DNA from 2 places in the Mesorhizobium sp. BHscii genome. Region 1 is predicted to be linked to the other one. Evidence: riboswitches for the same ligand, from Rfam matches in the RefSeq annotation. Region 1 holds a riboswitch; the other holds the start of a gene.
What was found. Region 1 has a riboswitch for S-adenosylmethionine ahead of ACWTU7_RS08280 (O-succinylhomoserine sulfhydrylase). Riboswitches for the same ligand answer to the same signal wherever they lie in the genome.

Region 2: another riboswitch for S-adenosylmethionine. It lies ahead of metX (homoserine O-acetyltransferase MetX); the one in region 1 lies ahead of ACWTU7_RS08280 (O-succinylhomoserine sulfhydrylase).

Annotation. Positions count from the first base shown of each region.
Region 1 is NZ_JBSPKW010000004.1:201,019-208,768, forward strand. It holds gene mmsA (multiple monosaccharide ABC transporter ATP-binding protein) at 1-540, shown strand, start outside; gene mmsB (multiple monosaccharide ABC transporter permease) at 537-1,829, shown strand; gene araD1 (AraD1 family protein) at 2,118-3,110, shown strand; gene ACWTU7_RS08270 (ABC transporter substrate-binding protein) at 3,149-3,922, opposite strand; gene ACWTU7_RS08275 (2'-deoxycytidine 5'-triphosphate deaminase) at 4,015-5,109, opposite strand; SAM riboswitch at 5,235-5,312, shown strand; gene ACWTU7_RS08280 (O-succinylhomoserine sulfhydrylase) at 5,387-6,577, shown strand; gene ACWTU7_RS08285 (ceramide glucosyltransferase) at 6,620-7,750, opposite strand, start outside.
Region 2 is NZ_JBSPKW010000015.1:81,663-89,412, forward strand. It holds gene ACWTU7_RS20705 (DUF2125 domain-containing protein) at 1-837, shown strand, start outside; gene ACWTU7_RS20710 (PfkB family carbohydrate kinase) at 892-1,815, shown strand; gene ACWTU7_RS20715 (prephenate/arogenate dehydrogenase family protein) at 1,913-2,848, opposite strand; gene hisC (histidinol-phosphate transaminase) at 2,853-3,962, opposite strand; SAM riboswitch at 4,101-4,178, shown strand; gene metX (homoserine O-acetyltransferase MetX) at 4,297-5,466, shown strand; gene metW (methionine biosynthesis protein MetW) at 5,639-6,253, shown strand; gene ACWTU7_RS20735 (DUF1194 domain-containing protein) at 6,342-7,142, opposite strand; partial or broken gene ACWTU7_RS20740 (ABC transporter ATP-binding protein/permease) at 7,343-7,750, opposite strand, start outside.

The DNA of each region.
Region 1 (7,750 bases):
TCTGTCAGCAAGGCAGTGGAACACGGCATCGCTTACGTCACCGAGGACCGCAAGACCTACGGTCTCAACCTGATCGATCATATCAAGCACAACATCACGCTGGCCAATCTTCCCGGTGTGTCGCGCCATAGCGTGATCGACGACATGCGCGAGCTCGCCGTCGCCAACGACTACAAGGCCAAGACCAACATCCGCTCGTCCAGCGTTTATCAGATGACCGGCAATCTATCGGGCGGCAATCAACAGAAGGTGGTGCTGTCGAAGTGGCTATTCGCCAATCCGGAGGTGCTGATCCTCGACGAGCCGACGCGCGGCATCGACGTCGGCGCCAAGTATGAAATCTACACGATCATCGCGCGTCTCGCCTCGGAGGGTAAGGCGATCATCGTCATCTCGTCGGAGATGCCCGAACTGCTCGGCATCACCGACCGCATCTATGTCATGAACGAAGGACGTATCGTCGGCGAAATGGCGGCGAGCGACGCCAGCCAGGAAAAGATTATGCGCGCCATCGTTCGCGGAGAAGGAAAAGCATCATGAGCACCGAAAGCGCTCCCGTCCCGAAAAGCGGCGTCGCGGAAGATGTGCAGCAGGGGCCGCGCGTTGCCGTCTCGGCGCTGGTCACCAACCTGCGCGAATACGGCCTGATCCTGGCGCTTATCGCCATCATGGTATTCTTCCAGTACACGACGTCCGGAACGCTGTTCAAGCCGGTGAACTTGAGTAACCTGGTGCAGCAGAACAGCTTCATCATCGTGATGGCGCTGGGTATGCTGCTGGTGATCGTCTCCGGCCATATCGATCTCAGCGTCGGGTCCGTCGCCGGTTTCATCGGCGCGCTGGCGGCGATGATGATGGTCATCTGGCCTCTCGGCCCTTTCAGCAATCCGCTGGTGGTGTCGATCATCTGCCTGATCATCGGCGGCGCGATCGGCGCGGGACAAGGCTACTGGATCGCCTATCACCGAATACCGAGCTTCATCGTCACGCTGGCGGGGATGCTGATCTTCCGCGGCATCTGCCAAGCGCTGCTGGGTGGCGGGTCCTCCGTGGGGCCGCTTCCAGCCGGCTTCAAGGCGCTCAGTTCCGGCTTCATCCCGGACGTGATCGGCTCGTTGACGCTGATCCCGCCGGTCGTGAACGCCGCCGGCAAGACCATCGTCGGCAGCGGGCTGACGCTGCACATGACGACGATCGTGATCGGCCTCGTTGCCGTGCTCGCCTATGCCTATTTCGGGCTCAGGGCACGGCGCAGCCGCGAGCGGCATGGCTACGAAGCCGAACCCTTCACGCTGTTCGTCGTCAAGACCCTGGTGACCAGCGCTCTGGCGCTTTTTCTGGTCTACCAATTCGCCACCTACAGAGGTCTGCCAATCGTTCTCGTAGTGATGGGCGTGCTGATCGCGCTGTTCGTCTTCGTCACCAAACGCATGACGGTCGGCCGCCGTATCTACGCAATGGGCGGCAATGCCAAGGCGGCTCAGCTATCGGGTATCAAGACCGAGCGGCTGACCCTGATGGTGTTCATCAATATGGGCGTGCTCTCGGCGCTCGGCGGGCTGATCATTGCGGCGCGCCTTGGCCAGGCGGTGCCGGCGGCCGGCCTCGGCAGCGAGCTCGACGTCATCGCCGCTGTGTTCATCGGCGGCGCTTCGGCGATGGGCGGCGTCGGTCAAGTTATAGGCGCGGTGGTGGGCGGTTTCATCATGGGCGTCATGAACAACGGCATGTCGATCATGGGCGTCAATGTCGATTGGCAACAGGTGGTCAAAGGCCTGGTGCTGCTCGGCGCCGTGGTCTTCGACGTCTACAACAAGAACAAGGCTTGAGGGCGAGGGGACTCATGCATGTCGCCAAACGTGTGCAGCGTGTTGGGACAACGGCATGCATGAAAACAAGGATTAAAGCGGGCCGCTTTTCAAACGCGCCGCGCTTTTAGGAGGCACGGGTCACATCGCGGCGCTGCCGGGCGGCGCAAAGAAGTCCCCCAAGGGGACCGGGCCCGCGAGCGCCATCCGGACGAAGAGTTCACCAGTGGCGCGGATACCATCCGAGCCGCGCTGGTCAAGGTTGCCAACCCGGCAGCCAGGCCAAAGGCAATTGAGAGAGGGTACATCATGCTGATCTCCCAGATCCTCGACGAGGCAGAGACCATCCGCGTCATTGCCCGCAACGGCGGCAAGACCCGGATCATCAATGGCGCCCGCAGCGTCTATTCGCTGGCGATGGAGGCCGCGCGCACCGGCACCGGACTTGTCGCCCTCATCGAGCGCAAAGGCTTCGGTGAAGCGGTCGACCTCGATGCCGCATACAAGAAGGGGCGGCTGTTGTCGCCGATCAACCATCCCGACCCGGCGCATCTTCATCTCACCGGCACCGGGCTGACGCATCTCGGCTCCGCCGCGACCCGCGATGCCATGCACAAGAAACTCGATGCCGATCGCGAAGAGCAGCTCACCGATTCCATGAAGATGTTCCGCATGGGGCTGGAGGGCGGCAAGCCCGCCAAGGGCCAGACGGGCGTGCAGCCAGAATGGTTCTACAAGGGCAACGGCACCATGGCGGTGGCGCCCGGTGCGGCACTTCTGTCGCCCGCCTTCGCCCAGGATGCCGGCGAGGAGCCGGAAGTCGCCGGCATCTATGTCATCGGCGACGACGGCGCCCCGTTCCGCGTCGGCTTCACACTGTCAAACGAGTTTTCCGACCATATCACCGAGCGCGTGAACTATCTTTTCCTCGCGCATTCCAAGCTGCGCAACGCTTCGTTCGGGCCGGAGATCCTGATCGGCGACCTGCCCTCCGACGTTAGGGGTACCTCGCGCATCCTCCGCGACGGCAAGCTGCTGTGGGAAAAGCCGTTCCTGTCGGGCGAGGCGAACATGTCGCACACCATCGCCAATCTCGAACATCACCACTTCAAATATTCGGCCTTCCGCCAGCCGGGCGACGTTCATGTGCACATGTTCGGCACGGCGACACTGTCCTTCGCCGACGGCATCAGGACCGAAGCCGGCGACGTGTTCGAGATCGAGGCCAAGGATTTTGGCCTGCCGCTGCGCAACCCGCTTGAAATCGAGCAACCGGTGACGGTGGCGGTGAAGGCGCTTTGATTGTGTGATCTCCCCCCTTGAGGGGGAGATTGGCAGCCTCAATAAATATCGAAATCGAAATATTTGGCCTGGATCTTCTTGTAGGTGCCATCTGCGACGATCGCATCGATCGCGGCGTTGAGCTTCTCGCGCAGCGCATTGTCTTCCTTGCGCACGGCGATACCGGCTTCGGTTTCGGTGCCCTTGACGTCGCCGACCATCTTGCAGCAGCCGTCGCTCGACTTCTTCATCCAGTCCATCAGCACGAATTTGTCTGAAAGGACGGCATCGAGACGACCGTTCATCAGGTCGGCGACCGCCTCCTCCTGGGTCGGATAGAGCTTCGCCTCGGCGCCGGCCTTGCTATAGACATCCTGGGCATAGTCGGCCTGGGTGGTCGAAGCCTGAGCGCCGACTGTCTTGCCGGCAAGTGCGGCGGGTTCGGTCGAGGCAATATCGCTGTCCTTCAACGCCACCAGCGAAAGCGGCGTGGTATAATATTTGTTGGTGAAGGAGACCTGCTTCTTGCGCTCCTCGGTAATGCTCATGGACGCGATGATGGCGTCGAACTTTCTGGCCTGGAGCGCCGGGATCATGCCGTCCCAGTCCTGCGTGACAAGTTCGCATTCGACCTTCATCTGAGCGCAAAGCGCATTGGCGATGTCGATGTCGAAGCCGGTGAGCTTGCCATCCGCGGTGATGGTGTTGAACGGCGGATAGGCGCCTTCGGTGGCGATCTTCAACTTTTCCTGTGCTTGCGCCGACAAGGACCCGGCAGCCATCACCAGCATGGCAGCTGTTGCTGCCGATGCGATCCATCTTGAAATCTGCATTTCTTTGTTCCCTTGGTTCAACCACCTTGACGGTTGGGCACAGCCAAGCACGGCCCGCAAGGTCAGGCAAGCACAGTCTGGTTGATCGGGGATCAGCGCGCGGCGCGGAAATGTTTGGACAGTTTCAGGCCCTGTGCCTGATAGTTCGAGCCGAGGTCTGTGCCGTAGAGCGCCTGCGGCCGCTTCAGCATGTGCTCGTAGACCAGCCGTCCGACGATCTGGCCGTGGTCGAGGATGAACGGCACTTCGTGGCTGCGCACTTCGAGCACAGCCCTGCTGCCGGTGCCGCCGGCCGCCGAATGGCCGAAGCCCGGATCAAAGAAACCGGCATAGTGGACACGGAACTCGCCAACCAGCGGATCGAAGGGCGTCATCTCGGCGGCATAGAGCGGCGGCACATGCACCGCCTCCTGGCTGACGAGGATATAGAATTCATCCGGATCGAGCACCAATTCGCCGCCGCCGCTCTTGTAGAGCGGCTCCCAGAAATCGACGACATCCTGTGCGGCGCGCTTGTCAACATCGACCAGGCCGGTGTGGTGCTTGCCGCGGTAGCCGACCAGCCCGTCCTTGTCGCCATCGAGGTCGATCGACAGTGCGATGCCGCCGCCGGAAATGTTCGGCGGCTCGGTCGCGACCAGCGTCTCGGCACGATGCAATTCGTGCAGCTCGCTTTCCGACAAAAGCGCATTGCCGGTGCGGAACCTGATCTGCGACAGCCGCGAGCCGGCACGGACGACGATCGGAAAGGTGCGCGGGCTGACTTCCAGATAGAGCGGGCCGTTGTAGCCGGCAGCGATCTTGTCGAACTCGTGGCCGCGATCGGTCATCACGCGGGTGAAGATGTCGAGCCGTCCGGTCGAGCTCTTCGGGTTGGCCGAGGCCGAAACGCTTGCCGGAAGCGCCAGGCTCTCGAGCAGCGGCACGATATAGACGCAGCCCGTCTCCAGCACCGCGCCATCAGCGAGATTGATTTCGTGCAGCTTCAGGCGGTCGAGTTTTTCAGCAACCCTGTGGTTCGGGCCGGGCAGGAAGGAGGCGCGCACCCGCCAGGCCTTGTCGGCAAGCCTAAGGTCGAGGCTGGCCGGCTGGACCTGGTCGGCATCGAGCGCGCGCGGCGATTTCAGCGCGCCCGACTGGAACAGCGCGGAAATATCCTGATCGGGAAGAATGCCTGTCTGCCGCAAAGTCTGGCTCCGCTCGAAGGCCGGGCGTGGTCTCGTTTTGTCGCAGGTTCCTGCCGCGGAACCCGCTGGTACAAACCTCTTAATCATGCCGGCAATTGACGCAAGCGTGGTGCGGGTTTAAAGGGTCGTTATCCCGTGGTGATTTGGCCGGTCGGCTTGCAGCCACGTTAAACAAGTCGCTAAAGGACCGTCGGGCCGAAAGGCCGTATGGACCGGTTGCGACTTTCGCGGCCGGTTTTTTTGTATTTGGGCCATTTTTGGTGTTTGGAACAAGGTGATGACGAGCAACAAGCGCAACTGGAAGCCTCAGACCGCACTCGTGCATGCGGGAACGCTGCGTTCCGGCTTCGGCGAAACCTCCGAGGCGATGTATCTCACGCAAGGCTATGTCTACGATACGGCGCAGGCGGCGGAAGCCCGCTTCAAGGGCGAGGAACCGGGCTTTATCTATTCGCGCTATGCCAATCCGACGGTCGACATGTTCGAGAAGCGCATGTGTGCGCTGGAAGGTGCCGAAGATGCCCGCGCCACCGCATCCGGCATGGCGGCGGTCACAGCGGCGTTGCTGTGCAGCGCCAAGGCCGGCGACCACATCGTGGCGGCGCGCGCGCTGTTCGGCTCCTGCCGCTGGGTGGTCGAGACGCTGGCGCCGAAATACGGCATCGAGGCGACGCTGGTCGATGGCACCGAAATCGCCAATTGGGAAAAGGCGGTCAGGCCCAACACGAAGCTGTTCTTCCTTGAAAGCCCGACCAATCCGACGCTGGAAGTCGTCGACATCGCAGCCGTCGCCTCGCTTGCCGATTCGATCGGCGCGCGGCTGATCGTCGACAATGTCTTTGCCACGCCCTTGCAGCAGAAGCCGTTGCAGCTCGGCGCCCATATCGTCGTCTATTCGGCGACCAAGCACATCGACGGCCAGGGGCGCTGCCTCGGCGGCGTCATCCTGTCGGACAAGAAATGGATCGACGAGAACCTGCACGATTATTTCCGCCACACCGGTCCCAGTCTGTCGCCGTTCAACGCCTGGACGCTGCTGAAGGGCCTGGAAACGCTGCCGCTGCGTGTGCGCCAGCAGACGGAAAGTGCCGGCCGGATCGCGGACTTCCTCGCCGAGCGGCCGGAAATCGCCCGCGTCATCTATCCCGGCCGCGCCGATCACCCGCAAGCGGCGGTCGTCAAGAAGCAGATGTCGGGCGGCTCGACGCTGATCTGCCTCGACGTCAAGGGCGGCAAGCAGGCGGCCTTCGCCTTCCAGAACGCGCTCGATATCGTGCTGATCTCTAACAATCTCGGTGACGCCAAGAGCCTGATCACCCATCCGGCGACGACGACGCACAAGAATCTGAGCGACGAGGCGCGCGCCGAACTCGGCATCGGGCCAGGCACGCTCAGGCTGTCCGTCGGCCTGGAGGACACCGACGACCTGCTCGAAGACATCGAGCAGGCCCTGAAAGCCGCCAGATAGTGCACTGGGCGGTGTCGCTCGAATCGTCAAAATCAGGCGCGGTCAGGCGCCCGACGGGGTCTCTTCCAATTCCGCAACGGCGCTGGTGTGGATCGTCATCGTGTTGCCACGCCAGTCGACGGCGCCGCTGAGCCAGCCACGCGCCCAGACAATCGGCAGGATGCAATCGCGCGCCATCATCGCCGGGATCATGCGCAGCGACAGGTGCCAGCCCTTGGCCGAGGCGAGAGCGCATTCCGGGAGGTAGGCGACTACCAGCACAGCGATGGCGGTTGCCGACAGGCTGAAGCCGGCGCCTGCTGCCGCAACCAACGCAAGCACCAGCGGCGGCGCCGCTCCGATCAGGATCTCGGGCGCGAAGAACAGTGGGAAGGTGACGCGACGCAGGCGTGCCCAGCGGGCCTGGCGCGACCAGATTTCGCCGAGCGTGCGAAAACCGAGCGGCTGCTCAAAGGGCGAGGCCACGAGATTGACGCGCAGTCCAAGCCCGTTGACCAGCTTGGTCGCGGCCGCATCCTCGGCGATCTCGGCGGCAAGCGCACGGATGCCGCCATTGGCGTCGAGCATGGGCTTGTCCCACAACATGCTCTTGCCTTGGGCAAAGCCAAGGCCTATCGCCTCGCCGGTATATTGCCAGCGCGCCTGCAGCGTGTTGAGGAAGGCGCATTCGACCTCAGCCCAGAACCCGTCCGGCCGCGAACCGATCGGCGTCGAGCAGACAAGACCGGTGTCCGGCCGCCATGCCGCCATCAGATGCTGGACATAGTCCCTCGGCATCAGGACGTTGGAATCGGCAAGGATGACCCAGCGGTGGCGCGCGGCCTCCCAGCCCTTCACGCAATTGTTGAGTTTCGGATTGCCGCTGATTCGGTCGTCGCCGACGAGCAGCTGGGCCGGCACGGCCGGAAAGCGGGCAATCGCATCGGTGATCGGCCCGACCACCGGGTCGTCGGCATGGGCGACGCAGAAGATGAGCTCATAGCGCGGCCAGTCGAGCGAGAAGGCGCGCTCGAGCGTTTCCTCGGCAAACGGCTCGACGCCGCGCGACGGCACGACGATCGACACCGGAGGCGCCTTGCCGGCTGGCGGCGCGATCCTGCCAGGCCGCTTCAGCTTCAACGAAGCGAGCAGGATGCTGGCGAGATTGACGAGAAGCAGAGCTGTGGAAAGCAA
Region 2 (7,750 bases), on a different contig from region 1:
GGCATCGAGGCGGACTGCGCCAATCTCACGGTCAGCGGCTATCCCTCGAGCTTTGCCGTTTCCTGCGACAGTCTGGCTTACCAGGACGACACAAGGAACGTCGCCGCCTCGCTCGGCAGCCTCCACGCGGCTACGCACATCACCCAGATCCTGTCGCCTGGCGTCGACCTGCGGGGACCGCTCAGGACCTCCGTCCCGGGGATGACCCCGCTATGGATCGACTGGGATACTCTGCGAGCGAACCTGAAATTGTCCTGGCCGCTGCCCCGGAGCATTTCGCTGGAGGCAGAGGGCCTGTCCGGCCAGACCGATCCGGCGGATGGCACAGACCCGGTCGAGCTGTTCAGCGCCGGGACAGCGGCCGGACAATTGCGTCCGAACGGCCAGGACATCGACTATGCCGGGAGTTTTACCGATCTCGAAATCGACCCCGATGCCATTGATGGTCGCGTGCTGCCGCCGCTCGAGGGCAGCGGCGACGTGACGCTGAAGAACGGCGTGGCGCTGATCAAGACACAAACAAAGAGCCTGCGCGGCCAGGCGGTCGATATCGGCAAGCTCGATCTGTCGTCGGGAACTGCGCGTATCACCATTTCCGGACCGGTTTCGGTCGATGCCGATGGGCTGATCGACGCCGATTTGATGATCAAGCTTAGCGATCCGAAGGCGGTGGCGGCAATCCTCGGCAAGGCCATTCCCGAGCAGAAGAGCCAGATCAAAACAGGCTTTGCCGGGCTGGCGCTGCTAGGCAACGAACCGTCGATGCCGCTCAAGGTCGTCAAGGGGAAGGCCTCGCTCGGTTTTATCCCGCTGGGCAGGATCAAGCCGGTCGATTAGATCAAGATTGCGAACCTCCAGTTCGGAAAAGATCATGGTCAAACAGGAAGATAGATGAATCGCCCGGTGAAGCTCCTGAGTGTTGGCGCGCTGACGCTCGACACGATCCTACGCGTCGACACGCTTCCGACACGTCAGGGCAAGCTCATCGCGGCCGACGGCCTCCAGATCGCCTCGGGCATGGCTTCGAGCGCGGCCTGCGCCGCACGCCGCCTCGGCGCGGACGTATCGCTGTGGGCGAGCGCGGGAGACGACACCGTCGGCGATCAGCTGGTCGCCGGGATCGAGGCCGAAGGCGTCGATTGCAGCTTTGTCCGGCGCGTCACCGGCGCGCGTTCGGCACTGTCGGCCATCTTGGTCGATACGCACGGCGAGCGCATCATCGTTCCTTTCTATGACAAGCTCGCCCAGGCCGATCCCGAGGCGCTCCCCACCCAAAATCTCACCGCATTCGACGCCGTCCTGGTCGACGTACGCTGGCCGGGCGCAGCAGCTCTGGCCATGGCGGCGGCGCGCGCAATCGGCCGTCCAGCCATACTGGACGCCGACACCGCGCCACGGGACGTGCTGGAACGCCTGTTTCCGCTCGCCTCGCACATCGTCGCGTCGGAGCCAGCGGCATTCATCCTCTGCCGCGAGGAGCAAGGCCCGCAAGAGGCCTGTGAAGCGTTGGCCGGACGCACCGATGCATTCGTAGCGGTGACGGGCGGCTCGGCGGGAAGCTGGTGGTTCGACCGCTCGGTCGCGTCCGTGCGCCATGTCGCGGCGCCAAGGATCAAGGCAGTGGACACGCTTGCCGCCGGCGATGTGTTTCACGGCGCCTTTGCCGTTGGTTTGGCGGAAGCCATGCCGATCGAACAGGCCCTGCGCTTTGCCAGCGCCGCCGCCGCGCTCAAATGCCTGCGTTTCGGCGGCCGGCTGGGCGCGCCGGACAGGGCCGAGACGCTGGCGATGATGGCCGCCCACTGGCCGGCCTGAGACAGCGGCGGCTTTCAAATCGAATCGTACCGCCGCTCTGCCTTTTGTTTGAGCATCGGATTTCCCAAAATCGGTACCCACATTTGGGTCCGATGCTCTATCCCTTGGATGGGTGCTCGACCGCCTGCCGGCCAAAGTCCGGTACGTCGATGTCCTGGCCGGCCTCGATGATCGAGCGGCGGACGGCGCGGGTGCGGGTGAACAGGTCGAACAGCTTTTCGCCGTCGCCCCAGCGGATCGCCCGCTGCAGCGAGGCCAGATCTTCCGAGAACCGCGCCAGCATTTCGAGAATGGCATCCTTGTTGTGCAGGCAGACATCCCGCCACATGGTCGGGTCGGAAGCGGCAAGGCGCGTGAAGTCACGAAAGCCGGAGGCCGAATATTTGATGACCTCGGACTTGGTGACCGACTGCAGATCGTCGGCGGTGCCGACGATGTTGTAGGCAATGATGTGCGGCAGATGCGAGACGATGGCCAGTGTCATGTCGTGATGCTGGGAATCCATCGTATCGATGTTGGAGCCGCAGCGGCGCCAGAATTCCGAGAGTCTTTCCAGCGCCTCGGGATCGGTGCCGGGCAACGGCGTGAAAATGCACCAGCGATTCTCGAACAGTTCGGCAAAGCCTGCATCCGGGCCCGATTTTTCGGTGCCCGCCAACGGATGGCCGGGAATGAAATGCACACCATCAGGCACATGCGGCTGCATCTGCGCGATGACCGACGCCTTGGTCGAGCCGACATCGGTGAGGATGGCGCCCTGCTTCAGCGCCGGTGCGATTTCCTCGGCGACCTCGCCCGAAGCGCCGACCGGCACCGAAACGATGACCAGGTCTGCATCGCGGACCGCCTCTTTCGCGTCCACCGTGTAGGAGGAGCCGAGACCGAGTTCGCTTGCCCGTGCCAGCGTCGTTTCGCTGCGTGTCGAGATAGCGACGTGGCGGGCAAGACCTTCGCGGCGGATGATGCGGGCCAGCGACGAGCCGATCAGGCCGATGCCGACCAGCGCGATCTTTTCGAACATCGGTGATGTCATTGTCTCAGCTTTTCAGAAATGTCGTGAGCGCGGCGACAACGCCGCGATTGGCCTCTTCGGTGCCGATGCTCATGCGCAGTGCATTCGGGAAGCCGTAGCCGGAAACGCGCCGCAATATGTAGCCGCGCGCTGAGAGGTAGTCGTCCGCAGCCGCCGCCGAATGCTTTTGGTCCTCGGGAAAGTGGATGAGCACGAAATTGCCGACGCTCGGCGTCACCCGCAGTCCGAGCTTGGTCAACTCCTCGCTCACCCATCGCAGCCAGGTCTCGTTATGCGCCACGCTGCGCTCGACATGGGCGCGGTCGCGGATCGCGGCAATGCCGGCCTCGATCGCCGTCGCGTTGACGTTGAAGGGACCTCGCACGCGGTTAATCGCGTCGATGATATGCATCGGCGCGTACATCCAGCCGATCCGCGCGCCGCCGAGGCCGAGCTTGGAGAAGGTGCGGGTCATGACCACGTTTTCCGCGCCAGCCACCAGTTCGACGCCGGCTTCATAGTCGTTGCGGCGGACATATTCGGCATAGGCGCCATCCAGCACCAGAAGCACATTTCGAGGCAGGCCGGCATGCAAGCGGCGCACCTCCTGGAACGGCAAATAGGTGCCGGTCGGGTTATTCGGATTGGCGAGGAAGATGATTCTGGTCCGCGGCGTTACGGCGGCGAGGATCGCATCGACGTCGGCGTGCTCATTGGTTTCCTTGACAGACACCGGGACAGCGCCAGCCGACTGGATGTAGATCTTGTAGACCATGAAGCCGTGTTCGGTGATAACGGCTTCATCGCCGGGCGCGAGATAGATCTGCGCAAGCAGGCCCAGAATCTCGTCGGAACCATTGGAACAGACGATGTTCGCCGGGTTGAGGCCATGCACCTCGGCGATCGCCTCCCGCAGGCGCCTGGCGGTGCCGTCGGGATATATGTCGAGTTTGGCTGCGACGTCGCGCGCGGCCTCTATAGCCTTCGGAGAGGGGCCGAGCGGGTTCTCGTTCGACGACAATTTATGGATCTTGGCAACGCCGGCCGGCGCCGTGCTCTTGCCCGGCACATAGGCTTCTATGTCCATGATCCCCGCGCGGGGCGTTGGACGTGCCTGATCCGATGGCTGGTTCATATTGCAAAAATCCGTCGAGAACGTTTCCGCCCGGGAAGCCGCAGCGGAAATACAAGCCGTGGCCCGGAATGTCGAGAGCGTCAATTATGGGTGAGCGACTGGCCGTTGACGCCGAGGCGCGGCGGTCCTAGAAGAAAGGCGAAATCCCGTGGTGATTTGGCCGGTCGGCTTGCAGCCACGTTAAACAACTCGCTAAAGGGCCGTTTGCATTCTGTAACCGGCTTTGCGAAGGCAATGCCGGTTTTTGTTGTCCGTTGCCGGCCGGACAACCGCATCGCCCGAAAATCGGAATCGGGATTTTCGGAAAGCGCGATGGGTAATACAAGAGGATGCGATGGTCGCGCTGCGCACTAAAAGAACCAACAACGAGGCCGACCAACCGTCGAGCCCGGTGTTGCGTTTCGGTGCCGACAAGCCGCTCAAGCTCGACGCCGGCACGCTGCTGTCACCGTTCCAGATCGCCTACAAGACCTACGGCACGCTCAACGACGCCCGCTCCAACGCCATCCTCGTCTGCCATGCGCTGACCGGCGACCAGCATGTCGCCAGCACCAATCCGGTCACCGGCAAGCCGGGCTGGTGGGAAGTGCTGATCGGCCCCGGCAAGATCATCGACACCAGCCGCTTCTTCGTAATCTGCTCAAACGTCATCGGCGGCTGTCTCGGCTCGACCGGCCCCGCCTCGACCAATCCAGCCACCGGCAAGCCCTACGGGCTCGACCTGCCGATCATCACCATCCGCGACATGGTGCGGGCGCAGCTGATGCTGGTCGACCATTTCGGCATCGAAAAACTGTTCTCAGTGCTCGGCGGCTCGATGGGCGGCATGCAGGTACTGCAATGGGCGTCGAGCTATCCGGAGCGCGTTTTCTCAGCGCTGCCGATCGCCACCGGCGCGCGCCATTCCTCGCAGAACATCGCCTTCCATGAGGTCGGCCGGCAAGCGGTGATGGCCGATCCGGACTGGCATGGCGGCAAATATTTCGAGCAGGGCAAGCGCCCGGAAAAGGGACTGGCCGTGGCGCGCATGGCCGCCCACATCACCTACCTGTCTGAAGCGGCCCTGCACCGGAAGTTCGGCCGCAACCTGCAGGACCGTGAAGCGCTCACCTTCGGTTTCGACGCCGACTTCCAGATTGAGAGCTATCTGCGCCATCAGGGCATGACCTTCGTCGACCGTTTCGACGCCAACTCCTATCTCTACATGACCCGGGCAATGGACTATTTCGACCTCGCCGCCGACCATGGCGGCCGACTGGCCGACGCCTTTGCCGGCACCAGGACCCGTTTCTGCCTGGTCTCCTTCACCAGCGACTGGCTGTTCCCGACCGAGGAGAGCCGCTCGGTCGTTCACGCGCTGAACGCGGCCGGCGCCTCGGTGTCCTTCGTCGAGATCGAGACCGATCGCGGCCACGACGCCTTCCTGCTCGACGAGCCGGAGCTGTTCGCGGCCATCAACGGCTTCATCGCCTCGGCGGCCCGCGCCAGGGGGCTCAGCGCATGACCCCTGAAGATTGCAGGCTTTCTGGACCGGCATCATGCGCCAGGCATCAGCGCATGACCCCGAAAAGTTGCAGACTTTTCGGACCGGCATCATGCGCCAGGCATCAGCGCATGACCCCGAAAAGTTGCAGACTTTTCGGATCAGGATCATGCGCCAGGCAAAAGGCGAGATCATGAGTGTCAACCACGCCCAGCGCGTCGACCTCGAAGTCGTCGCCGATCTCATCCCGCCGCAGTCGCGGGTGCTGGACGTCGGTTCCGGCGATGGCCTGCTGCTCGAATTGCTGCAGGCGACGAAGCAGGTCGACGGCCGCGGGATGGAACTGTCGCAGCGCGGCGTCAACGAATGCGTGGCGCGCGGCCTGTCCGTCATCCAGGGCGACGCCGACAAGGACCTCAAATTCTATCCCGACAAGGGTTTCGATTTCGTCGTCCTGTCGCAAACCTTGCAGGCGACCCGCAACCCGAAGCTGGTGCTCGACGAATTGCTCAGGATCGGCAAACACGCCATCGTCTCCTTCCCCAATTTCGGCCACTGGCGGGTGCGCCTTTCGCTGTTCCTCGAAGGGCGGATGCCGGTGACCAAGGACCTGCCCTATTCCTGGTACGACACACCCAACATCCATTTCTGCACCATCCGCGACTTCGTCAATCTCTGCGAGGAGCTCGGCGCAACGGTGGAAAGGGCAACCGCGCTTGACGCCAATGGCCAGAAAATCGGCCTCTCGATGCCATGGTGGTTCTGGAATTTCTTTGGCCAGCAAGCGGTGTTCCTGCTGAGGCGATAACGGCCGTCGCTTCTTCGGCCAATATGGCGCTCGGCCTGCCCGGGTCCGAAGACCATGGGTGTAGGACTGATCGCCATTCATCGACCAGCTAGCGATTAAGTTGCGGAAAATACGGATCGGAGAAAAACCGCCGGTCGCGCTCGCCTTGCAAACAGTCGACCGGTGTTGCCGCATCGACCCGGATCGGTCCACGATCGGCCCAAGGACCGGCAACACCGCTGACCTCTAGGATCAGTTTGCGGCGTATGGCGGTCACGAATTCGGAAGCGGCATAGACCGGCAGCACGAAAGCCCCAGGCCCGCCCGTAACGCACTCGGCATAGTATTGGTCGAGATGGCTGAAGCTGGGCGACGGGCTGATCAGGATCGGCAGGCCGTTGATGACGATACCCTTTGCCACCGCGGCGTCGCGTGTCGTGGTAACGGGCATCCCGGTATTGTTGGGACCATCGCCTGAAATGTCGATGACGCTGCGCGTCGCCTCGAAAGCGCCTCCATCCAAAAGCTTGGCGCCGAAGCCGAGCGCACCGGAAATCGAGGTGCCGCGAAAGCTCCTGAACGCGCGCGCCTCGATCTTGTCGGCGAATGCGTCGGCGCTCTCAGCGTTATCGATGACCTGCCAGGCAATGACCGCATCGTCGCGGACGGTGCCTGCCCATTCGAAATAGGCCAGCGCGATGCGGCCGGTCACACCCGAACGCACCGCATTGATGAAGTCGGGGTGGCGCAGCGCCTCGACATAGCCGGCGCGCTGCAGGGCGAATTCCCTTTCGTCCATCGAGTGCGAAATGTCGACCGCCAGCACCAGTTCGACGTCCACTGCAATGGTATCGGCCGGCGCGGCCAGTGGTGCTGCCTGGGCGCAGGCAAGGCAGGCAAGCAGGCTAATGCATGTCGCCCAAAAGTGCGAAGCGGTTTTGGGGTAACGACATGCATAGAAACAAAGGCTTAAAACGTGTCGCATGAATCTCTTCAAGGGGACGCGTTTTAAGCGCGTCAAGCATGGGTCCAACGCCGCGAGCTTCCGCACGATGCCGGCAATCTTTCGCCGCGATCACGGCGAAATAAAGCTTGGCTGCGTATCGCCGGCTACGTCTCTTGGTAGGCTGCGGCGACGGCCGGGGGTGGTTCGATCGCGCCGGCCCTGACACGGACTGGCTTGAGAGCCGGTCGGTCGACGTCTTTCACGATCGCCAACGAGCGCGGAAAGAATTCAATGTTCTGCTGGCTCCGGCCAAGGTTGAGGATCGCGGCGTCGGCAAGACGCGCCTCCAGCATCGACAGCACCCGACTCAGCGTCGCGCCGTCGAACGTGTCCAAAGCCTCGTCGATGATCACCCATTTCGGCTGCCGCAAAACCAGCCGGGCAAAGGCAAGCAGGCGCTGCTCGTCATCGCTCAATTCGCGCTCCCAGCGCGCCGAGCGGTCGAGCGAGGACGACAGACGCCCAAGACCGACCTCGGCAAGCACCGCCGAGATCTCGGCGTCGCTGACCGC